2 regions of the Streptomyces sp. KL116D genome follow, and region 2 is predicted to be linked to the other one. Evidence: predicted binding sites of a transcription regulator. Region 2 holds the regulator's gene; the other holds the start of a gene.

Region 1 (14,877 bases), on a different contig from region 2:
CTTGACGCTTGAATGATCTGGGTTTCGGACGTCAGCGTACGGGGAGTTACCGCCGGTCGGCTACGCGGCCCGTACTGCGACGTGCACCACGTCCGGTACGCCCCGGACAACCGGGATCTCTTCGGTGCGGACCGCCTGGAATCCGGCATTCCACAAGGTTCCTTCGAAAATTTCGGAGGGCCGTGCCGACCAGACCGCCAGCACACCGCCGGGGCTGAGGCGGGATTTGCAGGTGGCGAGACCGGAAAACGAGTAAAGGCTGTCGTTGTCCTCGGTGACCGTCCAGTCCGGTCCGTTGTCGATGTCGAGGCAGAGCGCGTCGTAGGTCTCCGCCGACGTGTGGAGGTGCTGGACGAGATCGGCCTCGACGATCTCGGTGCGCGGGTCGGCGACGGCCGCGGCGGACAGGTCGCGCAGCGGCCCGTCGACGTGCCAGTCGATGATGGCCCGCTCGCGCTCGACGACCGTGATGCGGCCCCAGTACGGGTCCGCCGCCGCGTGGGCCAGGGAGAACCCGACGCCCAGGCCGCCGATGAGCACGTGCGGTGCGGCGCGTCCCGGGCCCAGTTCGTCCCGGGCGGTGTCGACGAGCAGCCGCTCCGACCGTCCGTCGGACGTGTCCATCAGGAACGTGCCGTTGGCGATGATCTGCAGCAGCGCGCCGTGCCGCCGCAGCACCACCTCGCCGTGGGGGCCGGTGCGGCGGTCCAGAACTCGGGGCTGGTCGTGGTCGGCGTACGGGGCGGTGGTCATGCGGGCCATCCTTGCGGACCGTGGTCGGCCGGGGGGCGACTTCGGCCCCGTCTAGGGTGGTCGCACGGTTGCGGAGGCTGCCGGGCGCTGTGAGGTTGCTGTGGATCGGGTCGCGTGTGGCGTCGGTCATGGACAGCGCCGCGGGGCGGGGCGAACCGTGGGTCGGATCGGTACGGAAGGGGTGCCCGCGTGTCGTACGTGGAACAAGGCGTGACGGCCGGCGTCGAGCGGACGACCGGCACCGGGGTCCTTCTCGACGCGGTCCCGGCGCAGCCGAGGCCACCCGTCCTTGAGGGCCCGCCGCCCGCCCGGCGACGCCGTCCGCGGGTCTGGCGGCTGCTGCCCACGCCGACCGGGACGCCCTTCACCTTCGCCTACGCCTGTGTGCTGGTCGGCACCTCGCTGTTCATGGAGTTCGCCGACCCGGACACGGTCTCCACCGCCCTGCGGGCCTCCAGCACCGACGTCACCCATCTGGCCCAGAACCCGGCGCTCGTGCTCGTCGCCAGCGCGCTGTGGATCGCGGGCGGGCTCACGTCACCGTTCGTGATCGCCTTCGTGGTGGTCCTGACCGCGCTGGAGCGCCGGACGGGCGGGCTGCGCACCGCCGGGGTCTTCGTCCTCGGCCACGTCCTCGCGACCCTCGCGACCGAGGTGCCGGTCGGCCTGTCCGTGATGGCCGGCCACCTCCCGGACAGTTCGCTGCACCGCCTCGACTACGGCATCAGCTTCGGCGTCGCCGCCAGCATCGGCGCCCTCGCGGGGCTGCTCACGCCGTGGCTGCGCTGGGGGGTGCTGCTCGGGTTCGGGGCGATGCTGGTCCAGGACCTGATCGCGTTCACCGACCCGATGACCGGCTGGGGGCATCTGACGGCCCTCGCGATCGGCGTAGCGACGTGGCCGCTCGTGCGGCGCCGGCGGGCCCGCACGGACCGGGCGCCCGGCCGGCCGGTCACCGAGCCGACCCGAACCGCACGAGGCAGTGCCACAGCTGCTTGACGTACTGCAGGACGTCGTCCTGACCGCCGTACGCCGCCCAGCTCCCGGGCGACCGGACCACGGACGCGGCGGCCCGGCCGACGACGGCCGCGTCGATGCCGCCGCCGTCCCCGAACTCCGCGCGCACCCGGGCCGCGACCGCGGGCAGCGCCGGGCCGCGGAAGGCGGCCAGGTCCTCGTCCGGCACGTCGGGGCCGAGCACGAACCCGCCGTGCCACTCGACCGGGACACCGAGCCCGGCGAGCAGGTCACCGGTGCGCGTCCCGCGGAACGACGGGTCGAGGACGAGCGCCTCGGCGTCCCGGCGCAGGTCCACGTCGGCGTGCACCTGCGCCTCGACGTAGAAGTCGAGCGAGCGCCCGGGGCCGCGCGCCGGCGACCGCGGCAGGGCGCGGATCACCGCGACCGGGTCGGCGCCCGCGACGCCCAGTGACTGGCCGCTGCGCGCCGCGTCCTCGACGAGCGCGGCGAGGACCGGGTGCAGGGCGTCGGCGGTGCCGGTGTCGGCCGGGCCCAGGTGACTGTCGCCGAAGCAGAACGTGGCCCGTGCGGCCGCCGCCGCGCGCAGCCGCACGTGGCACGAGCCGAACCGGGGCGCGGCGCCGTCCGCGTGCCGCATCACGTCGAGCGCGCCGTACTTGGGCCGTTCCGTCGCGGCGGCCGTCGCGTAGGCGCCCGCGAACAGCTGCTCCTCCCAGCCGTCCCGCAGTCCGCCGGGGTGCGCGGTGCGGCTGCCGTTCGACAGGCCCGTCTCGTACTGGCCGCGGTAGCGGCCGTCCGCGGCGAGCCGGTCGGCGACGGTGGTGCGGCGGTCGCCGAGGAGCCGGTCCGGGTGGAAGTTCAGGGTGATGCGGGCGTGGGCGCGCAGCGCCGCGATCAGGGTCTCGGCCAGGTCGGGTCCGACGCCGTGGGCCGCCAGGCGGGCCAGGGCGTCGGCGCGGCCCGCGCCCGCGACCGTGCGCAGGTGCCGGAGCGCGGCCTCCTGGGCGCGGGTCGGCGTGATCGCCGGTGCGGTCATCACCGCAGTATCGGGCGGCGCGGGACCCCCCGGCAAAGGAATTCGGGGCCCGGCCGGTCAGTCGCTCGCGCCTGCGTACTTCGCGTTGGTCAGCGGTGCCACCACGCGCCAGCCGAGCGACTCGTAGAGCAGGTGTCCCTCGGGCGTGCAGGCCAGCACGGCGCGGGTCGCGCCCTGGGCGGCCGCCGCCGCGTGGAGGGTGCGCATCACCGTCGTGCCGAGGCCCTTGCGGCGGTGCAGGGCGGACGTCTCGATCTGGTCGACGACCGCGCTCGCGCCGGTCGGGGCGACCTGGCCGCGCGCCGCGAACGAGCCGTCGGCGTCGGTCAGCATGACCCGGACGACGCCGCCGCGCGACCAGGTGTGCAGGCGGTATCCGGCAGGGGCGTCGGGGGCCGGCCGCGGTGTCAGGTCCGTCGTCATCAGCCAGTCGCCCGACCCGTACGGCTCCCACTCCGGGCCCAGCCACGGCAGCACCCGCGCCGGGTCGGCGAAGACCTTCAGGTGGAAGCCGCGGCCGCGGGTCGACTCGGCGGCCTTGCGCACGTCGTCCTCGTGCACGTCGTCGTTCGTGGCGCCCAGGACGTGCCGGCCCACGTGCTGCTCAAGGCCCACGTGGATCGTGTAGCCCCAGGGCTCGACGAGCGGCGGGGCGGCTCCCCGCGAGAGGACCCAGCCGTCGACCCAGTTCCGTACGTGCTCGTCGCCGCTCACCATGGCCACCCTCAGAAGAAGTAATGGTCTCTATCGGTGACTGAACCTTACTGCCCGCCTTTTTCCTGGCGACAGAGGTGATCGCTCAGAGCGAACACCTGTCGGGGAACATCCGGAAGCTCCCGTGCATTGAGTCGACATAGCTCAACTTGACTGCCGAAGGGGAGATCATGGCTTCGACGTCCAACCCGCTCACCCTGCCCGTGCTGCCGCTCGACGACGAGGTCGTGCTGCCCGGAATGGTGGTGCCCCTGGACCTGAACGACACCGACGTACGCGCCGCGGTGGAGGCCGCACAGGCCGCCGCCCGTACCGGACCCAGCAAGCCGAAGGTGCTGCTTGTTCCACGGATCGACGGCACGTACGCGAACACGGGGGTGCTCGGCACCGTCGAGCAGGTGGGACGCCTCGCCGACGGCGACCCGGGCGCGCTGATCCGCGGCGTCGGCCGCGTCCGCATCGGCGCCGGGACCACCGGCCCGGGCGCCGCCCTGTGGGTGGAGGGCCTGACGATCGAGGAGACCGTGCCGGACCCGGTGCCCGGCGCCGTGACCGAACTGGTCAAGGAGTACAAGGCGCTCGCCACGAACTGGCTGAAGAAGCGTGGCGCCTGGCAGGTCGTGGACCGCGTCCAGGCCATCGACGACGTCTCTGCGCTCGCCGACAACTCCGGCTACTCGCCGTTCCTCACGACCGCCCAGAAGGTCGAGCTCCTGGAGACCGCCGACCCGGTCGCCCGCCTCAAGCTCGCCACCGCCCAGCTGCGTGAGCACCTCGCCGAGCAGGACGTCGCCGAGACCATCGCCAAGGACGTCCAGGAGGGCGTCGACAAGCAGCAGCGCGAGTTCCTCCTGCGCCGTCAGCTCGACGCCGTCCGCAAGGAGCTGCGCGAGCTCAACGGCGAGCAGGACGGCGAGGAGTCCGACGACTACCGCTCCCGCGTCGAGGCCGCCGACCTGCCGGAGAACGTCCGGGAGGCCGCCCTCAAGGAGGTCGACAAGCTGGAGCGGTCCAGCGACCAGTCGCCGGAGGGCTCCTGGATCAGGACCTGGCTCGACACCGTCCTCGAACTCCCCTGGAACGAGCGGACCGAGGACCGGTACGACATCCAGGGCGCCCAGGCCGTCCTCGACGCCGAGCACGCGGGCCTGCAGGACGTGAAGGAGCGCATCACCGAGTACCTGGCCGTGCGCAAGCGGCGCGCGGACCGCGGTCTGGGTGTCGTCGGCGGACGGCGCGGCGGTGCCGTGCTCGCGCTCGTCGGCCCGCCCGGCGTCGGCAAGACGTCGCTCGGCGAGTCCGTCGCGCACGCCATGGGCCGCAAGTTCGTCCGCGTCGCGCTGGGCGGCGTGCGTGACGAGGCGGAGATCCGCGGCCACCGGCGTACGTACGTCGGCGCGCTGCCCGGCCGCATCGTCCGCGCCATCAAGGAGGCCGGGTCGATGAACCCGGTCGTGCTCCTCGACGAGATCGACAAGGTCGGCTCCGACTTCCGCGGCGACCCGGCCGCGGCCCTGCTCGAAGTCCTCGACCCGGCGCAGAACCACACCTTCCGCGACCACTACCTGGAGGTCGAACTCGACCTGTCCGACGTCGTGTTCCTCGCGACGGCGAACGTGCTCGAAGCCATCCCCGAGGCCCTGCTCGACCGCATGGAGCTGGTCCGCCTCGACGGCTACACCGAGGACGAGAAGGTCGTCATCGCCCGCGACCACCTGGTGCCCCGGCAGCTGGAGCGCGCGGGCCTGGGCGAGGACGAGGTCGTCATCGGCGAGGACGCGCTGCGCAAGCTGGCCGGCGAGTACACGCGGGAGGCCGGCGTCCGCAACCTGGAGCGGGCCGTCACCCGGGTGCTCCGCAAGGTGGCCGCACAGCACGAACTCGGCGACCGGGAGCTGCCGTTCACGGTCGGCGAGGGTGATCTGCGGGCGCTGATCGGGCGGCCGCACCACGTGCCCGAGTCGGCGCAGGACCCGGCCGAGCGGCGCACGGCGGTGCCGGGCGTGGCGACCGGACTCGCGGTGACCGGTGCCGGTGGTGACGTGCTCTTCGTGGAGGCGTCCCTCGCCGACCCGGAGACCGGCGCGGCCGGACTGACCCTCACCGGTCAGTTGGGCGACGTCATGAAGGAGTCCGCGCAGATCGCGCTCTCCTTCCTGCGCTCGCACGGCGCCGAACTGGAGCTGCCCGTCGCCGACCTGAAGGAGCGCGGCGTGCACATCCACTTCCCGGCCGGCGCGGTCCCGAAGGACGGGCCGAGCGCGGGCGTCACCATGACGACCGCCCTCGCGTCGCTGCTGAGCGGACGTCTCGTCCGTACGGACGTGGCGATGACCGGCGAGGTCTCGCTGACCGGGCGGGTGCTGCCGATCGGCGGCGTCAAGCAGAAGCTGCTCGCCGCGCACCGCGCCGGGATCACGACCGTGATCATCCCGAAGCGGAACGAGGCCGACCTGGACGACGTCCCGGCGGAGGTCCTGGAGAAGCTGGACGTGCACCCGGTGACGGACGTGCGCCAGGTCCTCGAACTGGCCCTGGCGCCCGTCTCGTCGGGACTGGAGGTTCCGGTCGCTGCGTGACGGACGCGGCCGGACGACGAAGGCCCGGGCCCCGCAGGGGGTCCGGGCCTTCCGGCGTTCCGGGGCTTGTGGCGCTCAGACGGTGAGCCAGCCCCGCAGCGTCGCCTGCACCCCGGCCTGGAAGCGGGTCTGCGCGTTCAGCTCCTGCATGAGGCGGGTGATCCGGCGGCGCACGGTGTGCACGTGGATGTCCAGGCGCCGCGCGATCGCCTCGTCCTTCAGGCCGGAGGAGAGCATCGTCAGCAACTCCCGGTCCACGTCGGTGATCCGCTCCCGCTCGGCGGACCCGATCGGCACCGCCCGCTCCCACAGCGCGTCGAACAGCGGACCCAGCGCGTTGCCCAGCAGCGCGTCGCTCACCACGAGCGCCGACGCCGTCGGGTCCGCCGCGTCGGTCGGCGGCAGCAGCGTGACGCGCCGGTCGACGGTGAACATCTTGGTGGGCAGGTCCGTGCCCAGCCGGATCTGCACCCCCTGCTCGGCCAGCTCGTTCAGCCCGCGGGCCCGGCCGTGGAAGCTGAGGCCCTCCCGGTCGACGATGGCCCGCACCCGCGCCCCGCGCCGCACCGGCGCCCCCATGTCCAGCGGCGTCGGCATGCCGTCGGGCTGGCTGGAGGCGTAGGGCGGCCGGTCGATCAGGGCCACCTCCTCGCGCGCCGACATCAGCAGCGCCGCCACCCGCTCGGCGATCGCCGGGCCGCCCCGCACGGTCTCGATGCCGATCTCCCGGGGATCCTGCGCCGTGCTCAGGAGCTGCGCCGACATCCGGTCCACCGACCCGGTCAGCTCCTCCAGCTCCGCCGAGCGGTGCAGGAGTTGCGCCTGGTGCTGGTGGAGCATGTTGCGCAGGGCCGTCGCCGGGGCGACCGGCCGGGGCAGCGCCGAGCCGCCGGCGGGCCGGGTGAAGTCGTGCGCGGCGAGCTGGTCGAGGGCGGCCGCGACCCGGCGGACCGGGAGGCCGAGGGAGCGGGCGAGCGCGGCACGGGACGGCTGCCCCGGCCGGTTGAGCAGCGCTTCGTAGACCTGGAGCCCGTCGGCGCCGAGCCCGAGGGCCTCCCACTGCGCGTCCACGTCGGCCTGTCCCACGGCGCGATTCTCGCCCGGTCCGTGCAGGCCACACAAGTGTGCACGTACACAAGTAAGCACCGGCAACGCATTGTTCACGGCCGTGCCGCGGCCTTTGCATGTCCGCATCCGATTTCCGTTCACCCGCCGATGGCAGCGAAGGGATCAGACGTGCGGACTTCAGCGCGTAGAAACAGAGCAGACCGGCCGGGCGGCATAGCCGTCGGCCAGGGCGTGGCGGCGCTGCTCGCCGCCGCCGGGCTCCTCGTGACCGGCATGACGGCCGCCCACGCGGACCCCGCACCGCCGGCCGCGGCCACCACCGCGAGCCCCGACACCGACACCCCGTCGCTGGTGACCGGGCTGGACGAGGAGGTCCCGGCGACCGGCGCCGCGGCCGACGCCGCCCGCGGCCACCTCAAGGCGAAGAAGGGCCGCTACCACATCGCGGACACCTCGGCGAAGGACCTCGCGACGGTGTCCACCGACAGCGAGGGCGGCAAGGAGACGGTCCGGCTCCAGCAGAAGTACCGGGGCGTCGAGGTGCTCGGCGGCCAGTACGTGGTCCGGATGACGAAGAAGGACGGCAGACGGACCGTCACCGGCACCTCCGGCAGCTACTTCACGCAGCTGAAGCTCGACTCGGTCACCCCGAAGGTCTCCGAGAAGATGGCGGTCCAGCGTGCGATCGCCGCCGTCCGCACGCAGTTGGGCGGTGGTCCGCTGCGCGCCCCGGCCAAGGGCGAGAAGCTCGACACGACGCCCCTCACCGGCACGGCCGGCGACGTGACGATCCTGCCGCAGGGCACCGGCGTGCTCACCCGGCACATCACCGTCACGGGCACCGACCCGGCGGACGGCACCGCCGTCAAGCAGGAGGTGTACGTCGACGCGCACTCCGGCTTCCCGCTGCTCCAGTACAGCGGCATCCAGACGTTCGGGTCGACGGCCGCCGCCTCCGGCGCCACGGGCGACGCGGCCGGGCCGGCCGACTGGCCGCCCAACCCGGCGGGTGACGTCTCCGTGGTCAACGGCACCGGCGTCCGCTACAACGGCGCGAAGGCCGACCTCAATCTGTACAAGGACACCAAGGGTGTCTACCAGATGATCGACTACGGCTTCCGGGACCCGGCCAACCCCTTCGTCGGCCCCATGCTGAAGACGTGGGACGCCCGCGGGATCGACGTCTCCAGCGCCTCCGGCGTCTGGCCCAGCGGCGCCAAGGCCTTCACGTCGGACACCAAGGACCTCGGCGCGGACTTCACCGACTCCGGTGCGGTGGACGCCCATTGGGCCGCCAACAAGGTGTACGGCTATTACAAGAGCCACTTCGGCCGCAAGGGGCTCGACGACAAGGACGGGTACATGTACTCGCTCGTCGGCGTCACCGCGAACGGCCAGCCGTACAACAACGCCTTCTGGGACGGCACCAAGATGGTGTACGGCCAGGGCGGCGGCGACTACCGCACCTTCTCGGCGGACACCGACGTCGTCGGCCACGAGATGACGCACGGCGTGGTGCAGCACACCGCGAACCTCGTCTACGCGGGCCAGTCGGGCGCCATCAACGAGGCGATCGCCGACTACTTCGGCAACGCCATCGACCTGGAGGCCAACGGCCAGTCCATGGACGATCCGGACTCGGGTCTGCTCGGCGAGGACCTGTGCACCACGCTCGGCCCGCGCGAATGCGCCCTGCGCGACCTGAACAACGACCTCACCACGGCGAAGGACCTCGTCGGCACCTCGTACCGCGGTGACAGCGGCGGCGTGCACCTCAACTCGCCGATCTTCTCCGGCGCGTTGTGGGACATCCGCAAGAGCCTCGGCGCCGAACGCTCCGACCAGATCGTCTACCGCGCGCTGTCCGCGTACATGACGCCGCTGGACGGCTTCACCGAGGGCCGCGCCGCGGTGCTCGCCGCGGCGAAGGAACTGGGCGCCACCAAGGCCCAGCTCTCCACCGTCCAGGGCGCCTTCGCCCGGCACGGCATCGTGCCCGGCTGGGAGTCGAAGCTCGGCACCGACACGGACACCGTGCTGTCCGAGGTCAACGTGGCCGGCACCGGCGTCTCGGCGGGCGGCGGCACCTACGCCCTGTCCCGCTCGAACGAGGACGGCAGCGAGCCGTACTCGGTGTGGGCGGGCAGCAGCACCGGCAAGGACGCCCCGCACCAGGTCAGCCCCAACAACGGCAACTACAACGTCTACGCGAGCACCGACGGCAAGAACGTGGCCTGGGCGGAGTTCGCCTACGACTCGGTGAAGATCCACGTCCGCCCGCTGGCCGGCGGGCTCGACAAGGTCGTCGACGGGATCGGCGCCAACGTCACGTCGGTCGAGCTCGACGGCGACGTCCTCGTGTACTCCTACGTCAACCCGCGGACCGGCTACGAGCAGGCCCGTTACGTCAACATCAGGACGGGTGCCACCAAGGAGCTCGCGCCCAACCCCCTGAGCGTCACCGGTCTGACCTCGGTGCGTGACGGCAAGATCGCCTACGCGAAGATGTGGGCGGAGTCCGACGGGTACAAGCTGGGCGTCGAGGTCTACGACACCGCCACCGACACGACGCAGCTGATGCCGGTCGACAGCAGCGCGGTCGTCGGCATCGGCCAGACCGCCCTCACCGACGACGGCGTCTTCTGGGTCGAGGACGGCGACGGCACCGACCAGGGCCAGGCCGCCGTGATGCGTGCGAACGCCGACGGCACCGCCCGCACCACGATCGTCCCGGAGACGGGAGCCACGTCGCTGTACGCGTACCAGCTGACCGCTTCCGACGACGCCGTCACCGTCCTGACGCTGCCGCCGGCCACGTGGTGGACCAACGAGACGCTGCCGAAGCTGTACCAGGTGGCGCCCGACGGCAAGGGCGGCGCCCAGCGCGTCTCCTGCAACCGCGGCGACCAGGTCTACCCGGCCGCCGACACCGGCAAGCGGGTGCTGTGGCTGGACGGCACGACCGGCGAGACCAACCTCGTCAAGCGGGACCGCCCGGCGGGCAAGTGCTGAGCGCCGTCGCCGAGTTGACCCGCTGAGGTGAGCGGACGGCGGCCGGACTCCCGGAGGGGGGAGCCCGGCCGCCTTCGCGCGTGAGGTCAGCCGTTCGCGAGGGCGACCACGCGGTCGAGCGCCCCGTTGAACTTGTTGTGGTCACCGACCGTCGGGCCGGACGACGTGTACTGCCACATGGTGTAGAAGCCCCAGCCGGCCGGGAGCGTGCCCGGGTCGGAGGCGTACCGGGCGATCCACAGCGGGTTGGTGGAGGAGAAGGCGCTGGAGTTGCCGGTGCACTGCGTCCACCAGCTCGTCGCCGTGTAGATGACGGGGTCGCGGCCGGTACGGGCCTTGTACTGGTTCACGAAGTCCCGGATCCAGGTCACCATCGCGCTCTGCGTCTTGCCGTAGCAGGCGGCGCCGTAAGGGTTCCACTCGATGTCGAGCGCGCCCGGCAGCGTCTTGCCGTCCTTCGACCAGCCGCCCCCGTGGTCCACGAAGTAGTTGGCCTGGGTGGCGCCGCTCGTCGTGTCCGGCGTCGCGAAGTGGTAGGAGCCGCGGATCATGCCCACGTTGTACGAGCCGTTGTACTGCTGCGCGAAGTAGGGGTTCGTGTAGTACGTGCCCTCGGTGGCCTTGACGTAGGCCCATTTCACGCCGCTGTTCCAGAGCGTCGACCAGGCCACGTTGCCCTGGTGGCTGCTGACGTCCACGCCCTCGGTCTGCACGGCGCGGGAGACCGGCGGCTTGCCGGTGTCGCCGTCGTGCGCCGCGACGCCGATGCCCATGAAGGCCTCACCGCGCTGGGGGACGTCGGCGGCCTGGGCCGCGCTCGGGAGGGTGAACAGGAGGGAGAGTGCTGCGAGGAGGGTTCCGGCGACGCCGAGGCGGCGACGGCCGGTCGGTCTGTGCTTGTGCACGGGCATTGCATGCCTCCGAAGGCCTCGTGGGGGATCAGGAATCACTGATCGGGGACCTGTGCTGTGCGGCTGCTGTGCGACTGCTGTGCGATGTGCATGGGGGTCTGTCGACATGTCAGTACGCGTGACTGGAATGGACATGCCATGCATGACGCTACGCATGTAGACCCGTGGGAGGGAAGGGGGCCTGGATGCTGCCGTTGGTCTACTCCTGCGAAATACTGACGGAGCTGCGGCAATGGCGGCGATTGGCGAAAACTTTCAGAATCGGGAAACCCGGGGAATCTCTGGCCATGGGTGCTGACGTGCGCGAAGACGGGAACGGCGAGCGGCGGAACGCGGAACGCGACGCGAATTCTGCCGCCGGGCCGACTGGTGTGGACCACGAGTTCCTGGCCCTGGAACGAGAGTTGACCGTCTTCCTGCGGCGCGCCAGGGCCTCGTCGGGCGAGATGGCCCGCGAGGTCCACCCCGACCTGGAACCCGCCGCGTACGGACTCCTCGTACGCCTGGAGGAGTGCGGCGCCCAGCGGGCCACCGAACTCGCCGCCTACATCGGGGTCGGCAAGGCGACGATGAGCCGCCAGCTGCGCGCCCTGGAGGAACTCGGCTTCGTCGCCCGCGAACCCGACCCGGCCGACGGCCGCGCCTGGCTCGTCTCCCTCACGGACCGCGGCCGCGCCGACTTCCGCCAGGTGCGCGACGCCCGCCGGATGCGGTACGTGCGGCAGCTGGCGGGGTGGGACCGGCGCGAGGTGGCGGAACTGGCGCGGTTGCTGCACCAGTTGAACGCCGGAGACGAATAGCCGGGCCCCGGGGCGCCGGCCTTCACAACTCCACGTACACCAGCGACGCGTCGTCGTGGGTCTTGCCGCGGCGCAGGTACGTGCGGGACTCCGCGTCCGCGAGTTCCAGGGAGCGGACGCGGGCCAGTGTCGCCTCCGTGCCCTCCTTGCGGACGAGGGCGAACAGGTCGGCCCAGTCGCCCTCGTGGAACTTCTCCACCCAGCGCGTCACGCCGTCGGTCAGTGCGGCGAGGGCGCGGACCTCGGCGCGGGGGAGCGTGCCGGTCACCGCTCGGGCCGCGACCGACGGGTCCGCGGCCGCCGTGAAGAAGCCGCCCTCCTTGTTGCGCACGGTCGCGTCGGCCACCTCGTTCGAGACCAGGGACGAGCGCGGGACCCGGTCGAGACGGTCGTCGAGCAGCGGAGTGACGGTGCCGTCGGGCGCCTCCACGAGCAACGCCGAGTCGGACAGCACCAGATGCTCCACCCGGTCGGCGTCCCAGCGGGCGAGGACGACGGTTGCCTGCGGAGTGCGCGGGTGAGAAAGGTCACAGGTGGCTCGATGGGTGTCGGCGGTACGGGCGATGGCCGCCGCCAGGATGTCAAGCAACGTCACATCCCGCCGCGAAGCGGACAGTTCGGCCAGCGCGCCACCGAGCCGGGCCGTGAACCAGGGGACGGAATGCAGACAGCCGTCGTCGCCGGGCGGGGGTGTGACCCCGTCGAGGACGACGAGTGATCCGCCCTGCCCGGAGGCCGGAACCGCGACCGACGCGTAGTCCTCGTTCGGGCGGGCAGGGTCCCCGGGTTCGGTGCTCAGTTCGATGCGCATCCGGCCAGTCTGCACGAGCCCTTCACAAGGGTGTCGGAAGCGTGCGAGTTGGTCCGTACTGGCAGGTCGGGCGCCGGTTTTGGGGCGGAATGATCAACTCCGCAGAGACGTGGCGGGGCATCTTGCCAAAGCCTGTGAAGGACGTCCAACCGGCGCGCTGTGCCGAGTGGATGGCCGTATGCAGGGAACTTGCCCCTCAACTCCCGCTCGATGTTCACTCCTTCGGGTGGCGGGCCAGGTGATGTGCGCCCCCTGCTCACCGGCACTGGAATGGTCAGGAGCCATGCCAGCGGGGCGCGCGCGTTGACGGACCGTCACCCGGGCCCATGGGTAGGACGAGTCAGGAATGCGAGCACCAGGTGCGGAACACCTCCGGCGGTAGTGGGGCCAGTGGGCTGGGTGAGTCGGGTGGTGTTCAGTCGTCCGGGGGTGGCCTGAACGGCACCTCGTCCGGGGTGGCTGAGGAGGTCCCGGCCGCTGATCCTTCGTCCCGGCCGAGCGCGCCCCTGGCCGGTTCACCCGTCGCCACGCCTCCCGTGGGCAAGGGCAGGCGGACCAAGGTGCGCAAGCGGCTGATCGTGGCCGTCGCCGTGGTGGCCGCCGCCGTCGCCGGGGCCGGCGCACCCGTCGTCATCGCCGCTTCGGGGCGGGCCGCGGACTCGCAGGTGCTGGTCGACGACGCCGCACGGACCCAGCGGGCGCTCGCCCTGTCGCACTCCCTGGCCGACGAGCGCGACGAGGTCACCGCCTACATCGCCGCCGGACGGCCCAAGGGGCAGGGGCTCAGCGAGGACCGCAGCGCCCGCGTCGACCGGCAGGTCGAGGAGCTGCGCGTCGACGCCACGGGATCGCTGCGCCGCACCATCGGCGAGGTCGCCGCCGTCCGCCGCTCCGCCCTCACCGGCAAGGGCTCCGCCCTGGCCGCGCACCGGGCGTACTCCAAGGCCATCACCGAACTGCACCGCCTCGCCGAGGAACTGGCCGACCGCATCCCGGTCAGGGCCGGGGCGGGCGCCCACGCGCTGGCCGACCTGGACCGGGCCGTCGACCAGGCGTCCGCCGCGCGCGGCCTGCTGCTGGCCACGTACTCCGTGCCGCGCTCCACCGCCACCACGACCACCATCGACCCGATCACCGGGCTGCCCAAGACCGTCGTGAGCGAGTCGTCGGCCGACCGCGAGCAGCGGGACGCGCTCAGCGCCGCCGCCCAGCAGGCCCACGTGCGCGCGCAGGCCGCGCTCGACGACTTCCGCGAGTCCGCGCCGACCGGTTCCGTCGCCTCGTACGACTCCACGGTCAGCGGGCCCGACGTCGCCAAGGCCGAGAAGTACCTGGCCAGGCTCGCGGACGCGCCGACGCTCTCCGACGACGAGCTCGGCTACAGCAAGAAGAGCGTCGACGCCGCGCTGACCGCCCGCGTCGACCAGATGCGGGGCGCCGAGGCGGCCCTGGGCAGCGAGCGCCTTGAGCGGCTGGAGAAGCTGCGCGACGACGACGTCACCGCGCTGGAGATCCGGACCGCCCTCGTCGGCATCTGTCTGCTCGCCGCCGTCGGCGTGGCGATGGGCACCGCCCGTTCGCTGACCCGGCCGCTCGCCGCGCTGCGGATCGGCGCCGCCCGCGTCGCCGGTGACCCGCCGGCCGAGGAAGCGGTCAAGTTCACCGGGCGCAACGACGAGTTCGCCGAGGTCGTCCGCTCCGTCAACGCCCTGCACGCGCACGCCGCCGCCCTCCACGAGCGGCTCGGCACCCTGGAGTCCGACCGCAGGCACCTGATCGGCGAGCGGCAGCGCATGGCCGACGACCGGGACGCGCTGCGGGCCGAACTGAGCGCGGCGAGCGCCCAGTTGGAGAAGGTCAAGCACTCCATCCACGGCACCTTCGTGAACCTCGCGCTGCGCACGCTCGGCCTCGTCGAGCGGCAGCTCGGCGTCATCGAGGGCCTGGAGGAGCGGGAGCAGGACCCCGAGCGCCTCGCCACCCTCTTCAAGCTCGACCACTTCGCCACCGTCATGCGCCGGCACAGCGAGAACCTGCTGGTCCTGGCCGGTGCCGAGCACGGCCAGCAGCACGCGGGCTCCGTGCCGCTCGTCGACGTGCTGCGCGCGGCCGTCTCCGAGATCGAGCGCTACGAGCGGGTCCGGATCGCCGCGCTGCCGCCGCACGCGCACATCGCCGGGTTCGCGGCCGACGACCTCAGCCACCTCGTCGC
Region 2 (14,877 bases):
TCCTTGACCATGGTGTCGCGCGCGACCTCCTCCTCGGCCTCGCTCGCGGCCTCCAAGTCCCTTTCCAGCGTGGGGATCTCGCCGTAGAGCAGCTTGGAGGCGGTGTCGAAGTCGCCGTCGCGCTGGGCGCGCTCGGCCTGGCCGCGCAGCTCGTCGAGCTTCTCCTTCAGTTCACCGACCCGGTTGAGGGACTGCTTCTCCTTCTCCCAGCGGGCGGTGAGACCGCGCAGCTCCTCCTCCCTGTCGGCGAGGTCGCGCCGCAGCTTCTCCAGGCGCTGCCGGCTGGCCGGATCGGTCTCCTTGCCGATCGCCAGCTCCTCCATCTTCAACCGGTCGACGGCGCGCTGGAGTTCGTCGATCTCGACGGGCGAGGAGTCGATCTCCATACGGAGCCGGGACGCGGCCTCGTCGACCAGGTCGATGGCCTTGTCGGGCAGGAAGCGGGAGGTGATGTAGCGGTCGGAGAGCGTGGCGGCGGCGACGAGGGCGCTGTCGGCGATCTGGACCTTGTGGTGGGCCTCGTAACGGCCCTTGAGCCCGCGCAGGATCGCGATGGAGTCCTCGACGGTCGGCTCGGCGACCAGCACCTGCTGGAAGCGGCGCTCCAGGGCGGGGTCCTTCTCGATCCGCTCGCGGTACTCGTCCAGCGTGGTCGCGCCCACCATGCGCAGTTCGCCGCGGGCGAGCATCGGCTTCAGCATGTTGCCCGCGTCCATGGCGGAGTCGCCGCCCGCGCCCGCGCCGACGACGGTGTGCAGCTCGTCGATGAACGTGATGATCTGGCCGTCGCTCTCCTTGATCTCGGAGAGGACGGTCTTCAGGCGCTCCTCGAACTCGCCGCGGTACTTCGCACCTGCGACCATCGCGCCGAGGTCGAGCGAGACGAGCCGCTTGTCCTTCAGGGACTCCGGTACGTCGCCCTTCACGATGCGCTGCGCGAGCCCCTCGACGACGGCGGTCTTGCCGACGCCGGGCTCGCCGATCAGCACGGGGTTGTTCTTGGTGCGCCGGGACAGCACCTGCACGACCCGCCGGATCTCCTGGTCACGCCCGATGACGGGGTCGAGCCGGCCCTCGCGGGCGGCCTCGGTGAAATCGGTGCCGAACTTCTCCAGGGCCTTGTACGAACCCTCGGGATCGGGTGTGGTCACCCGGCGCCCTCCCCTGCTCCTCGTGAATGCCTCGGCCAGCTTCTTCGCACTGGCCCCTTCCTTGCCGAGCACCTCACCGGCGGCCCCGCCCTTGGCGGCGATCCCGATGAGCAGGTGCTCCGTGGAGAGGAACTCGTCGCCCAGCTCCTTGGCCCGCTCGGCGGCGTCCGCGATGACGGCGAGCAGCTCGCGGTTGGGCTGCGGGGGCGCGACGGTCGACCCGGTCACGCTGGGCAGCCCGCCGAGCACGCGCTCGGCCCCCACCCTGACCTGCGCCTGGTCGGCGTCGACCGCGGCCAGCAGATCGACGATGTTCTCGTTGTCCTGCCCCTCGAGCAGCGCGAGCAGCAGGTGCGCCGGGGTCAGATCCGGGTGCCCCCCGGACACGGCCCGGCTGCTTGCCGCGTTGATCGCGTCGCGGCTCCGGTTCGTCAGCTCGGCGTCCACGTACCTGTCTCCTCCACGCTCTCGGCCACTATGACTACTACGTCAACTCTGACCTATCCAGCGTACACAAAGTTGAGTCTATTCCACTCAAGGTGGCGGACGGGATAAGTTCCGGGCATGGCCAAACGGATCGACCTGGACAACCCCACCAACGCCTTCCTCGGCTTCTGGCGGGAACGGCACCTGTGCACCCTGACGACGCTGCGCCCCGACGGCACTCCGCACGTCGTGCCGGTCGGCGTGACGTACGACGCCGAGCAGCGGGTGGCCCGCGTCATCACGAACAAGGCCAGCCGCAAGGTCGCCCACCTCGTCGAGGGGCGGACCCCCGCGCGGGTCGCCGTCTGCCAGGTCGACGGCCGGCGGTGGGCGACGCTGGAGGGCCGGGCCACGGTGCACACGGACCCGGAGCGCGTCGCCGACGCCGAGCGCCGCTACGCCGAGCGCTACACGCGGGCGCCCCGGCCCAACCCGGACCGGGTGGTCATCGAGATCGCGGTCGACCGCGGCACGGGCAACGCCGTCTTCGACGAGTAGCCACGAGCGGGCCCCGTACACGGGCCCCGGGCACCCGGACACAAAACTGCAGCGGCGTCACCGTGTTTCAGGTCCACGGTGACGCCGCTGCGGGGGGAAGCACCTGCGCGATCTACAACGACGGGGGAATCGCGTCAGGCACTGCGGGGGGTGGCTGTGGTTCTCTGCGGGGCGCGCGAGGCATCCTCGGGCTCCCCGTCACCGACCAGCTGGTGGTCCCGCTGGTCGAGGTTCACGAAGATCATTCCGTACCGGACGACGGTCCGCACCGGCTGTGGGGCGCCGCGCGGCCGACGCAGACACCGGTACGCCCGGATGTCGTCGTCGTCGTCCCGCACCACGATGATCGGCTCTCCGAAGAGGGTGACCATGAGCGAGTCACCGGCACTCGGAATCGCCGTCACGAGGTCGATCGTGTGCCAACCGGACCGGTAGGCGATCGCCATCTCGCGGCGTAGGGATCTGTCGTCGGGTGGGGTGATCATGCGCTCGCGTCCGTCCTGGCGCACCAGCAGAGATCCGCGGGGGCGACGCCACCCCAGTGCAGATCCGGCGGCGTTGCGGCCTGGACGGCGGATGCGTTCTCCGCAGCCGGCATGCTGCCCCAATGCAGGTCGAGAGTGCTGACCGCACCGAGGGCAATCCCAGCGGAGAAGGCAACAGCAAGTGCCGACCGAAGCATCTTCTTGCGCATAGCGGGCCTCGTCCTCACTTCCAATGGCTACTCTCCCCCGGCACCCATGACGATGGCTCATTCGGTCACGCAAACACCACAGGGGAGATGCATCATGTTCCTGCACGTTCAGGACCCTGGGGGGTGGAGGAATGACGCAAAAAAACCCAATTCAGACACATCCTCATCAGGTGGCTGAACTATGTGATGAAGGAAGGCGCCTTTACGCCAGCGCCCTTCAGTCGGGACGGATCGCGCGCGAGGAGGTCGCGGCGGCTCCCTGCCTCGTGGATTTCGCGCTTCTGCACCCGGATCCCGACGACGCCGACTGGCTCCGGCCCGTTCCGCCCACCGCGGCCCTGGCCCAGCGCCTCCAGCCGATCGAACACGAGATCCTCGAACGCAGGACTCTGGCGGTTCAACTGACCGAAGCGTTTGAGCCATTCATGGCGATCAGTGCGCAGGGGCAGTCCGAGGTCCATTCCATCACTGTCCTGGAAGGCTTCAGCAGGATCAACGCCGCGATCGAACTCGCCACGGCCGAGTGCCAGACCGAGATCCTCACGGTCCAGCCCGGCGGCGGGCGGAGCGAGTACGCGCTGACCGAGGCCATGAAACTCAGCAAGGGTGTCCTGGAGCGCGGCATCGTCATGCGCACCCTCTACCAGCACACGGCCAGGCACAGTCAGGGCACTCTGGAGTACGCGCAGGTCATGGCGCAGGGCAACGTCGAGATACGCACCCTGGAGGAGCTGATCGAGCGGCTGATGATCTTCGACGGGACAGTCGCCTTCATCCCCGCGTCCGACGACCGCGAGATGGGACAGCAGGTCGCCCTCGAACTGCGGCACCCCGGCGTCGTCAGCTACCTCACGCGGGTGTTCGAGCAGCTCTGGCAGCGCGCGGTCCCGATACTCGAGGACGCGGCTCCCTACGCGCCGCCCATCGACGGCATCACCGGCGTCCAGCGCTCCATCGCCAGGCTTCTCGTCGAAGGTCACGTCGACGAGGCGATCGCCCGCCGCCTCGGGATGAACGTGCGCACCTGCCGTGCACATATAGCCAAGATCGCGGCGGCCCTCGGCAGTGGGAGTCGAGCCCAGCTGGGCTTTCTGATAGCCCAGTCAGGAATCCTCCGACAGGAGCCCGCGATGCCGACCAGAGAGAGCGATACGTGACCGGTGAGTCGCACGCACACGGAGCAGCCGACCTGTGCGACGCGGGCATGCGGCTTTACACCCGCGCACTCCGCGAAGGACGCGTGTCGCGTGCCGATGCCGAACCGGCCCCGTGCCTCGAAGCCCATGCGCTGCTCAGGCCGGACCTCGAGGACCAGCAGTGGCTGCGCCCGGTCCCGCCGGCCGTCGCCCTGCCCAAGCTGCTGCGCACGGTCGAGGAGGACATCGCCCTGCGCCGGACCCAGGAGGCGCGACTGGCCGAGTCCTTCGCACCGCTCATGGCGCTGGACGCCGAGCGCGCGGCCATCCCCGACGCCCCGATGATCAGCATCCTGCTCGGCTTCCAGCGCATCAACGACGCGATCGGCGAAGCCATCACCGCATCGTCGGAGGAGCTGCTCACCATCCAGCCCGGCGGCCACCGCCCCGCCCCCCTGCTCGCCTCGGCCCTGCCCCGGGAGCAGGAACTGCTCACCCGCGGCTGCCGGATGCGCACCCTCTACCAGCACACGTCGCGCCACTCGCCGGCCGTCCTCGGCCACTACGAGCAGCTGGACGGCGACGTCCAGGTCCGCACCCTCGACGAGGTCACCGAGCGGCTCATCATGCTCGACCGCACCGTCGCCTTCATCCCGGCGAACCAGGACCGCACGGTCGCCCTGGAGATCCGGCACCCGGCGCTGATCACCTACCTGGCGACCACGTTCGAGCGGCTGTGGCGGCTGGCCACGCCGATGTTTCCGCAGGACGGGAGCGCCGAGCCGACGACCGGCGGGGTCACGACCCGGCAGCGCACCATCGCCACCCTCCTCATCGAGGGCCACACCGACGCCGTCATCGCCGAACGCCTCGGCATGAACATCCGCACCGTCCGCGTCCACATCGCCAAACTCGCGGCCACCCTCGGCAGCGACAGCCGGGCCCAGCTCGGCTATCTCATCGGCCAGTCGGGACTCCTGGCGCAGGACCCCGCGGCCGTCGTAGGAACGGAATGACAGCGTCAACCGTGATGGCCGACCGAAGAATCTGAGGAGACCGCCCCATGCCCGCGCCCCGCGACGTGCAGGACTCCACAGCTCACAGGGACACCGGATTCACGCTGCGGATCCGCTCCCGGCACGACGACCGCGGCGCCGTGCCGGATGCCGATCCGGCGCCGCACCACGATGACGTCGGGGTCATTCTCGTCAAGCAGAAGGCGCCGGATCATCTGGAGCTCACGCTGCCTACCGCCGCGCTGCGGCGTCTCCTGCAGCACGAGACCGATCCGTCGACGACAGCCCCGGCCGCGGTGATAGAGGGCACGGTCCTCGAAGGCCTGGACAAGGTCAGGGAAGCCATCGAGAAGGCGATGGCCGAGGCCACGACGGAGCTCCTGACCGTTCAGCCGGGCGGCAACAGGCCGCCCGAAGCCCTCGTCGAATCCCTCGCCCGGGACCAGGCTCTCCTGGCCAGGGGCGGGCGCATCCGCACCCTCTACCAACACACGTCTCGCCACTCGCTGCCGGTGCTCGCCTACTTCGAGACCCTGGCCGGCGATGCGCAGGCGCGCAGCCTGAACGAAGTCACCGAGCGCCTCGTGGTGATCGACCGGCGGGTGGCGTTCGTTCCCGCGAGCAGCGACCGCAGCCACGCCCTCGAGATACGCAACCAGCCACTGGTCGGCTTCCTCACGACCGTCTTCGACCGGCTGTGGGACCTGGCGACCCCGCTGTACCCCGAAACCGCCCCCCAGCCGTCACTGGGCGGTCTCACCGTCCGCCAGCAGGCCATTGCGAACCTCCTTGTCACGGGCCTCACCGACATGGCCATCGCGGAACGCCTCGGCATGAACATCCGCACCGTCCGCGTCCACATCGCCAAACTCGCCGCGGCCCTCGGCAGCGAGAGCAGGGCTCAGCTCGGCTACCTCATCGGCCGGTCGGGGATTCTGGATTCGGAGCGCTGAGGCGTCAGACCCGGATCCGACCTCCCGAGGAAAGCAACGGGCCGGGTCCGCGGGAGCGCTCCCGCGGACCCGGCCACCAGGACCCGCCCCGAACTAGTGCGTGAGCCCCGCCTCCGCACAAGCCGTCGCGAACTTCGCGGTGCAGATCTCCGAGACCTTGAAGATCTTGTCCTTCACCACGGTCTGCTTGATGTTGTCCCGGGTCAGCGCGACCACGCTCACGCTCGCCGTACGGATCTGCTGCGTCGTCGGGCTGTCCGTGCGGTCCATCGCGAGGGCCTCGAACTCGATGGTGCGGCCCTGCGCGACCCGCACCGCCATCTCGGCGGCCGTCGCGGCCTCCTCCGGGTAGGGCTTGTACACGCTCATGTACTGATCGCCCGCCAGAATGCGCTGGACGGCGGCGAGTTCGGCGTCCTGGCCGGTGATCGGGGGCATCTTCGTGACCCCGGCCTCCTTCAGCGCCTCGATGATGCCGCCCGCCATGCCGTCGTTGGCGGAGTAGACGCCCGCGATGTTGTCCGCGCCGATCGCCGCGATCGCCTGCGCCATGTTGGCCTTGGCGTTCTTCGGCTTCCAGGCCACCGTGTCGTACGACTTCGCGATGGTCACGGAGTCGGCCAGTTCCGCGCGGGCGCCCGCCTTGAAGTCGGCGGCGTTCGGGTCGGTCGGCGAGCCGTTGATCATGACGATCTTGCTGGCCTTGGTCGCCTTGTCGCCGAGGGCCTCGACGAGCTCCTTGCCCTGGGTCTGGCCGACGAGCTCGTTGTCGAACCCGATGTAGGCGTCGACGGGGCCCTGCGCCAGCCGGTCGTAGGCGATGACGTGGATCCCCGCGTCCTTCGCCTTCTGCACCGACGCGGCGATGACCTTGGCGTCGACGGCATCGACCAGCAGCGCGTCGACCTTCTGGTCGATCATCTTCTGCATCTGCTGGTTCTGCAGGTCGGCGTCCTGGTCGGCGTTGGCGTAGAGAAGCTGTCCCTTGCCGTCGGTGAGTTCGGCGATCTTCTGCTTGATGATCGGCCGGTCGAACTTCTCGTAGCGCGCGGTCTCCTTCTCCGGAAGCAGCAGACCGATCTTGACATCGTTGCCCTTGCGCACGGGCGCGCTGCTGTCGCTCTCCCCGCCGGGCAGCACACCACCGCAGGCCGATAGCGAGACCACCAGGACGGATGCGGCACCGGCCATGGTGGCGGATCGCATTCGCGTGTTCATTACGGATACCTCCCTGACGTGGCCGCGACGGTGCGACCGAGGTGGCTCGAAGCCAACTCGGCCGCCCACACGGGGTCAAGAGGTGAAGCAACACCGCAATGAAACCGGGTCCATTACTTCCCTACATGAAGGCAGATACGGCTGATTCCGGACATCCACCCCCGGCCGTCACGGATTCTTCACGCTCCGGCGGGCACCCGGTCCAGGAAACCGTGCACCGCGCTGATCCGCCCGTCCTCGTCGAGCTCGACGACGTCGAACCCGGCGACCGGCGCGGACCCGTCCGCCTCCGACACCAGCTCCCAGCCGAACCGGGCCAGCCGGTGGTGCCCGTCCACCGCGCCGAGCTGCCGGAACGCGAACCCCGGGAACTGCTCGTGCGCCGCACCGATCACGGCCGCGATCCCCTCGTGCCCGGCGACCTCGGCCAGCGGGTCGGTGTACGTGCCCTCCTCGGTCCAGGCCGCGGCGACGGCCTTGGCGCGCTCCTCGGGGGTGCGCGCGTTCCAGGCCTCGAAGTAGCGGGCGACGGCGGCGGCGTGAATGTCGTGTCCGGTCATGGCGATCGGCCTCCAGTCGTGCGTCGTGGACGTGCGTCATGGGATGCGCGTCATGGGATGTGCGTCATCGGACGAAGGGGCCGGAGCCCGGTCGGAGTGCGCCGCCCGGGTTCCGGTGACTTCAGACTGCCGGGCGGCGGGCGGAGGTGCGATTACGCGCGAGGTAATGCGGAGCCCGCGGGCGCCGACCGGGACCGCGGCGGCATCGGCTACCGCGTCCGCCGGCCCTGAGCACGCTCCGGCCGTACGAGGTCGAGTTCGGCCCACACCGTCTTGCGCGGGCTCGGCCCGCCGGTGACGCCCCAGCGGTCGGCGAGAGCCGCCACGACGACGAGCCCCCGCCCCGACTCCCCCTCTCCAGCCCGGACCTGGGGCCGCCGATCGCCCCGGGCGTCGGCGACCTCGATGCGCAGGACGTCCCCGGCGACGTACAGACCCAGCCGGAAGTCACGTCCGGGCAGACGGCCGTGCGTGACGGCGTTCGCGGCGAGTTCCGCCACGACGTACGCCGCATCGTCGAGGACGTACACGAGTCCCCAGGTGCGGAGTTGTTCGACCGCGAGGAGGCGCGCGAGGCGGGCCGCGCGAGGCGTCGGCGACAGCTGTTGCGTGAAGTGGCGTGTGGTGTGCGGGAGTTCGGCGGTTTCCTGGTTCACGTCACTCAGCGTGGCCGGACGCTTCTACGCTCACCAGCGACACGGCCGTCGCGTACGGCGACTGTCCAGCTGCTGTCCAGAGCTGTACAGGCTGTCCAGCGGTACGTACGGGTACGGACGCTGACGGAACGTGGGCGGGGAGTTCGGCGGACTGGAGGTGCGCGGGATGACTGGGGCGGCGACGGACGGTGACGGCTGGGAGATCGAGCCCGGCGACGAGCAGGGGGCCGCGGTGATCGCGCTGGTGGGGCGGTTGCTGCGGGCGCGGCGGGAGGCGGTGGGGATGCGGGTGCCCGAGCTGGCGTCCGCGATGGGGTACGGCGAGGGGATCGTCTACAAGGTCGAGAGCGGGACGCGGATTCCCCGTCCGGAGTTCCTCGACAAGGCGGACGAGGTGCTGGCGGCCGCCGGGCTGTTCAGGGAGATGAAGGCCGACGTGGCGGAGGTGCGGTACCCGAAGAAGGTGCGGGACATCGCGCAGATGGAGGCGAAGGCGGTCGAGCTGACGTCGTACTGGAACCACAACCTGCACGGTCTGTTGCAGACGCCCGAGTACGCGCAGGCGCTGATCTCCATGTGGCGCCCGGCATTGGCAAGCGAACAGATCGAGCGAGGAGTGTCCGCTCGCGCGGCCCGCAAGTCGGTCTTCGAGCGCGACCCCGCGCCCAACCTCAGCTTCGTTCAGGAAGAGGTGACCCTACGGCGCCCGATCGGAGGGAGGATGGTGTTGCGGCGACAGCTCGAACACCTCCTGGAACTCGGCCAGTTGCAGCACGTCGAGATCCAGGTGATGCCGACGAACCGCAGGGACCATGCCGGGATGAGTGGGGAGATGGAGGTGCTGAAGTTCAGGGACGGAACCGCGATCGGACGCTGCCACGGCCTCTACGCCGGACGGCCCGTCTCCGACCCGAAACACCTCCGCGTCATCGAACTCCGGTGTGGCATCATCCGGGCTCAGGCGCTCTCACCTGGAGAGTCGCTGGCCTTCATCGAGCGAGTGCTGGGAGAGGTATGAACCGCGAACCCGAACTGGCCTGGTTCAAGAGCAGCTACAGCAGCGGCAGCGACGACCCCAACTGCGTAGAGGTCGCCCACACCCCCGGCACCACCCACGTCCGCGACTCCAAGCAGGACCCCCGCACCCCCCACCTCACCGTGTCCGGTGCGGCCTGGGCGGACTTCGTGGCGTACGCGGGCGGCAACTGAGCTAGCCCTGGTACTCGGTCAGGTCGATCGCGTACAGCCGGGACCCCCCGGCCTCCCCGGTGAAGTCCATCCCGAGCTTCTCCAGCACCTTCGCCGACGAGGTGTCGCCCTCCGCCGTGACCGCCACGACCCGGTCGATCCCGCGGTCCTGGAGGGCGAACTCCAGGGACGCGTGCGCGGCCTCGGACGCGTAGCCCTGGCCCCAGAACGCGCGGCCGAGCCGCCACTGGATGCCGATGTGGCCCGCCACCGGCGCGGGCGCGTCCGGCACGTACAGGCCGACGGCGCCGATGAGCTCGCCGGGCCCGAGCAGCTCCACGGCGAACAGGCCGAACCCCTCGTCGTCCCACTCCTCCTCCCAGCGCTCGATGTCCTCGGCGGTCTCGTCGAGGGAGCGCGGGTCGCCGTCGCCGACGTAGCGCATGACGGCCGGGTCGGCCTGGATGTCGGCGAGCGGCGCCAGATCGTCGTCGGGCAGCCAGCGGCGCAGGAGGAGGCGAGGGGTGCGGATCTCGGTCATGGGTCCATCCTGCGGCATGCCGTGCGAGGACTCCGCCACGAGGTCGGCTGACGCGCGAAGGGGCCCGGAGTTCGGGAAGAACTCCGGGCCCCTTCGACGACACGACGTCAGTCCTGCGGCCTCTTCGGCCGCCAGACCACGAGCGCGCTCGTCTGCTGGACCTCCTGGTAGGGCACCAGGTCGCGGCGGTACGAGGCGTGCACCGCCGCCTCACGTTGCTGCATGGCCGCGGCGGCTCCCTCCACGGCGGCGGAGAGCTCCGCCACCCGGGACTGCAGCGCCGCCACCTGGTTCTCCAGCTCGATGATGCGCTTGATGCCGGCCAGGTTGATGCCCTCGTCCTGCGACAACTGCTGGACGGTGCGCAGCAGTTCGATGTCGCGGGCGGAGTAGCGCCGGCCCCGGCCCGCGGTGCGGTCGGGGGAGACCAGGCCGAGGCGGTCGTACTGGCGCAGGGTCTGCGGGTGCAGGCCGGACAGTTGAGCCGCCACCGAGATCACGTACACCGGGGTCTCGTCGGTCAGTTCGTACGGGTTGCTTCGTCGACGGCCGTCCATCTGGCTCAGGCTCCCTTCGCGGCCTGGAACAGTTCTGCCCGCACATCGGTGTCCTCAGTCGCCTTGCGGTACGACTCGAGGGCCGAACGGGCTTCGTCGTCAAGGTCCTTGGGAACCGCGACCTCGACGGTGACCAGCAGGTCGCCGCGCGTGCCGTCCTTGCGGACCGCACCCTTGCCACGGGCCCGCATCGTCCGCCCGTTCGGCGTGCCCGGGGGCAGCTTCAGGGTGACCGGCGGACCGCCGAGCGTGGGCACCTTGACCTCGCCGCCGAGCGTCGCCTCCGGGTAGGTGACCGGGACGGTCACCGTGAGGTTGTCGCCCTTGCGGCCGAAGACCGGGTGCGCGTCGACGTGCACGACGACGTACAGGTCGCCCGCGGGGCCGCCCCGTTCGCCGGGAGCGCCCTTGCCGCGCAGGCGGATGCGCTGGCCGTCGGAGACGCCGGCCGGGATGCGCACCTGCATCGTGCGGGAGGACTTGGCGCGGCCGCTGCCCTTGCAGACCTCGCAGGGGGTCTCGGCGATGAGGCCGCGGCCCTTGCAGTCCACGCAGGGATCGGTGAGGGAGAAGCCACCGCCGCCGCCCCGCGAGACCTGGCCGGTGCCGACGCAGGTCGGGCACACGCGCGGCGTGCCGTTCTTGTCGCCGGTGCCGGAGCACGCCTTGCAGGGGGCCTGGGAGGACATCCGGAGCGGGACCGTGGCCCCGTCCACCGCCTCGGTGAAGCTGAGCGTCACCTCGGACTCGATGTCCTGGCCGCGGCGCGGCTGGGTACGGGTGCCCGTGCCCGCGCCGCCCCGGTTGAACAGGCCGCCGAAGACGTCGCCTATGCCGCCGCCGAAGCCGCCCTGGCCGCCCTGGCCCTGGGCGCCGCCGCCGAAGAGGTCGCCCAGGTCGAAGTTGAACGAGCCGCCGCCCGCGCCGCCGGGACCGGGGCGGAAGCCGCCGTTCCCGAAGAGCGCGCGCGCCTCGTCGTACTCCTTGCGCTTCTTGGGGTCGCCGAGGACGTCGTTCGCCTCGGAGATCTCCTTGAAGCGCTCCTCCGCCTTGGGGTTGCCCTTGTTGGCGTCGGGGTGGTTCTCCCGGGCGAGCTTGCGGTACGCCTTCTTGATCTCCGCGTCGGTGGCGTCCTTGGGGACGCCGAGGACCTTGTAGTAGTCCTTCTCGATGAAGTCCTTGGTGCTCATCGGCCTCGACGTCCCTCCTCACTCACATCAGTTGCCGCGTCTGCGATGTCAGCCCTCGTCCGGGCCACCGCTCTCCTTCTCGTCGGCCTCGGTGTCGGCCGACTCGGCGGCGGTCTCCGGCTTGACGGTCTGCGCACCCGGCTGCGGCTCGGCGACCGCCACCCGCGCGGGGCGGATGGTGCGCTCGCCGATCCGGTAACCCGGCTGCAGGATCGCCACGCAGGTCGTCTCGGTGACGTCCGGTGCGTAGCTGTGCATCAGGGCCTCGTGCACGGTCGGGTCGAAGGGCTCGCCCTCCTTGCCGAACTGCTGCAGGCCCATCTTCGCGGCGACCGTCTCCAGGGATTCGGCCACCGACTTGAAGCCGCCGACGAGCTCGCCGTGCTCACGGGCACGGCCGATGTCGTCGAGGACCGGGAGCAGCTCGGTCAGGAGGTTCGCGACGGCGATCTCCTTGACCGTGACACGGTCCCGCTCCACCCGGCGCCGGTAGTTCTGGTACTCGGCCTGCAGGCGCTGGAGGTCCGTGGTGCGCTCGCTGAGTGCGGTGCGCACCTGGTCCAGCTGTGCCGTCAGGGCAATGTCCGATGCGGACTGCGCGGAGGCTGCTGAGTCCCCGGCCGGGGCCGCCCCCTCCCCCTTCTCGGGGGAGGCGGCGGTCTTCGGCTCGGCGTCGTCGGAGGTGGCGCCGGAGGGGACGTCAGGCTCTTCGCTCTCGCTGAAGCCCGGGGTCTCCTCCGTCACGCGGCACCGTCCTTGCGGTCCTCGTCGACGATCTCGGCGTCGACGACGTCGTCGTCAGCGGCCTTGGCGTCGCCCTGCGGGGCACCGCCCTCGGCGCCACCGGCGGCCTGCGCGCCCTGGGCGTCGGCGTACATGGCCTGGCCCAGCTTCTGCGAGACGGCGGCGACCTTCTCGGTGGCGGTGCGGATCTCGGCCGAGTCGTCGCCCTTGAGCTTCTCCTTCAGCTCGGTGACGGCCTCTTCGACCTCGGTCTTCACGTCGCCGGGGACCTTGTCCGCGTTGTCCGCGAGGAACTTCTCCGTCTGGTAGACGAGCTGCTCGCCCTGGTTGCGGGACTCGGCGGCCTCGCGGCGGGCGTGGTCCTCCTCCGCGTACTTCTCGGCCTCTTCGCGCATCCGGTTGACCTCGTCCTTCGGCAGCGAGGAGCCACCGGTGACGGTCATCTTCTGCTCCTTGCCCGTGCCGAGGTCCTTCGCGGTCACGTGCATGATGCCGTTGGCGTCGATGTCGAAGGCGACCTCGATCTGCGGGACACCGCGCGGGGCCGGCGGCAGACCGGTCAGCTCGAACATCCCGAGCTTCTTGTTGTACGCCGCGATCTCGCGCTCGCCCTGGTAGACCTGGATCTGCACGGACGGCTGGTTGTCCTCGGCCGTCGTGAAGATCTCGGAGCGCTTGGTCGGGATGGTCGTGTTGCGCTCGATGAGCTTCGTCATGATGCCGCCCTTGGTCTCGATGCCAAGAGACAGCGGGGTGACGTCGAGCAGCAGGACGTCCTTGACCTCGCCCTTGAGGACACCGGCCTGCAGGGCGGCGCCGATGGCGACGACCTCGTCCGGGTTCACGCCCTTGTTGGCCTCGTTGCCGCCCGTCAGTTCCTTGACGAGCTCGGCGACGGCCGGCATGCGGGTCGAGCCACCGACGAGAACGACGTGGTCGATCTCGGAGAGCTGGATGCCCGCGTCCTTGATGACGTTGTGGAACGGCGTCTTGCAGCGCTCCAGCAGGTCGGACGTGAGCTGCTGGAACTGGGCGCGCGTGAGCTTCTCGTCCAGGTGCAGCGGGCCCTCGGCGGACGCCGTGATGTAGGGCAGGTTGATCGTGGTCTCCGTGGAGGAGGACAGCTCGATCTTGGCCTTCTCGGCCGCCTCGCGCAGGCGCTGGAGCGCCATCTTGTCCTTGCCCAGGTCCACGCCGTGGCCGTTGTTGAACTGCTTGACCAGGTAGTCGACGACGCGCTGGTCCCAGTCGTCACCACCGAGGTGGTTGTCACCGTTGGTGGCCTTCACCTCGACGACGCCGTCGCCGATCTCCAGGAGGGACACGTCGAAGGTGCCGCCACCGAGGTCGAAGACGAGGATCGTCTGGTCGTCCTTGTCGAGGCCGTACGCCAGGGCGGCGGCGGTCGGCTCGTTGACGATGCGCAGGACGTTCAGGCCCGCGATCTCGCCGGCCTCCTTCGTCGCCTGGCGCTCCGAGTCGTTGAAGTACGCGGGGACGGTGATGACCGCGTCGGTCACCTTCTCGCCCAGGTACGACTCGGCGTCGCGCTTCAGCTTCTGCAGGATGAAGGCGCTCATCTGCTGCGGGTTGAAGGTCTTGCCATCCAGGTCGATCTTCCAGTCAGTGCCCATGTGGCGCTTGACGGAGCGGATGGTCCGGTCCACGTTCGTGACCGCCTGGCGCTTGGCGACCTCGCCGACCAGCACCTCGCCGTTCTTCGCGAAGGCGACGACGGACGGCGTGGTCCTGGCGCCCTCCGCGTTCGTGATGACGGTGGGCTCGCCGCCTTCGAGAACGCTGACGACGGAGTTAGTCGTGCCCAGGTCGATGCCGACCGCACGTGCCATTTCAATTCCTCCAGCTGACTACTTGAGTGGATCTGACTCAAGACTGCAACACCACCCCCCTCGCCGTCAACAGACCTGAGTCCCATCCGCTCAACTTTTATCCTGCGCTTATGGGCAGACTTCCAGGAAAACGGCTCTGAGCTGCGGTTTCATCGCGACCCTACGGTCACTTTTCGCCCGCCAGATACGACAGCGCGGGCTTCGCGGGGGAGCGCAGAGCCCGCGGACGGGTCCCCCGACGCCTCGATCGAAACCGGGCGATCAGCCCGAGCGGGATGCGACGGAGATCCATGGGCGCGTCCTGGGTTTCATGGCCGGCCCGACGGAGGACGGCCGGGTCGTTGGGCGGTTCCGCCAGGCCGAGAATAGAGACTTATGCGCTGAATGTCCGTAAAGCGCAACGTAGGGAGGACGCGTGGAAGCACCCCGGGTAGCCGTC

The links. The regulator HspR, encoded in region 2, represses chaperone genes until heat shock. The targets are predictions, from matches to a motif close to TTGAGNNNNNNNNNCTCAA.
Region 1: a site for HspR is predicted at 3,614-3,632, ahead of lon (endopeptidase La). Genes of this name have one in related genera too.

What each region holds. Positions count from the first base shown of each region.
Region 1 is NZ_JASERH010000115.1:2,415-17,291, forward strand. Features, by position in the region: gene RBJ77_RS44200 (spermidine synthase) at 61-753, opposite strand; gene RBJ77_RS44205 (rhomboid-like protein) at 952-1,752, shown strand; gene RBJ77_RS44210 (DUF3626 domain-containing protein) at 1,706-2,770, opposite strand; gene RBJ77_RS44215 (GNAT family N-acetyltransferase) at 2,828-3,487, opposite strand; gene lon (endopeptidase La) at 3,655-6,063, shown strand; gene RBJ77_RS44225 (LuxR C-terminal-related transcriptional regulator) at 6,139-7,149, opposite strand; gene RBJ77_RS44230 (M4 family metallopeptidase) at 7,363-10,143, shown strand; gene RBJ77_RS44235 (lysozyme) at 10,230-11,054, opposite strand; gene RBJ77_RS44240 (MarR family winged helix-turn-helix transcriptional regulator) at 11,342-11,854, shown strand; gene RBJ77_RS44245 (protein phosphatase 2C domain-containing protein) at 11,877-12,665, opposite strand; gene RBJ77_RS44250 (nitrate- and nitrite sensing domain-containing protein) at 13,202-14,877, shown strand, end outside.
Region 2 is NZ_JASERH010000126.1:104,244-119,120, reverse strand. Features, by position in the region: gene clpB (ATP-dependent chaperone ClpB) at 1-1,598, opposite strand, end outside; gene RBJ77_RS46605 (pyridoxamine 5'-phosphate oxidase family protein) at 1,716-2,135, shown strand; gene RBJ77_RS46600 (hypothetical protein) at 2,270-2,620, opposite strand; gene RBJ77_RS46595 (helix-turn-helix transcriptional regulator) at 2,961-3,986, shown strand; gene RBJ77_RS46590 (LuxR C-terminal-related transcriptional regulator) at 4,034-4,981, shown strand; gene RBJ77_RS46585 (helix-turn-helix transcriptional regulator) at 5,029-5,934, shown strand; gene RBJ77_RS46580 (sugar ABC transporter substrate-binding protein) at 6,028-7,152, opposite strand; gene RBJ77_RS46575 (nuclear transport factor 2 family protein) at 7,332-7,712, opposite strand; gene RBJ77_RS46570 (ATP-binding protein) at 7,922-8,368, opposite strand; gene RBJ77_RS46565 (helix-turn-helix domain-containing protein) at 8,535-9,386, shown strand; gene RBJ77_RS46560 (DUF397 domain-containing protein) at 9,383-9,577, shown strand; gene RBJ77_RS46555 (GNAT family N-acetyltransferase) at 9,579-10,097, opposite strand; gene RBJ77_RS46550 (heat shock protein transcriptional repressor HspR) at 10,205-10,654, opposite strand; gene dnaJ (molecular chaperone DnaJ) at 10,660-11,844, opposite strand; gene grpE (nucleotide exchange factor GrpE) at 11,893-12,588, opposite strand; gene dnaK (molecular chaperone DnaK) at 12,585-14,438, opposite strand; gene RBJ77_RS46530 (glycosyltransferase family 2 protein) at 14,854-14,877, shown strand, end outside.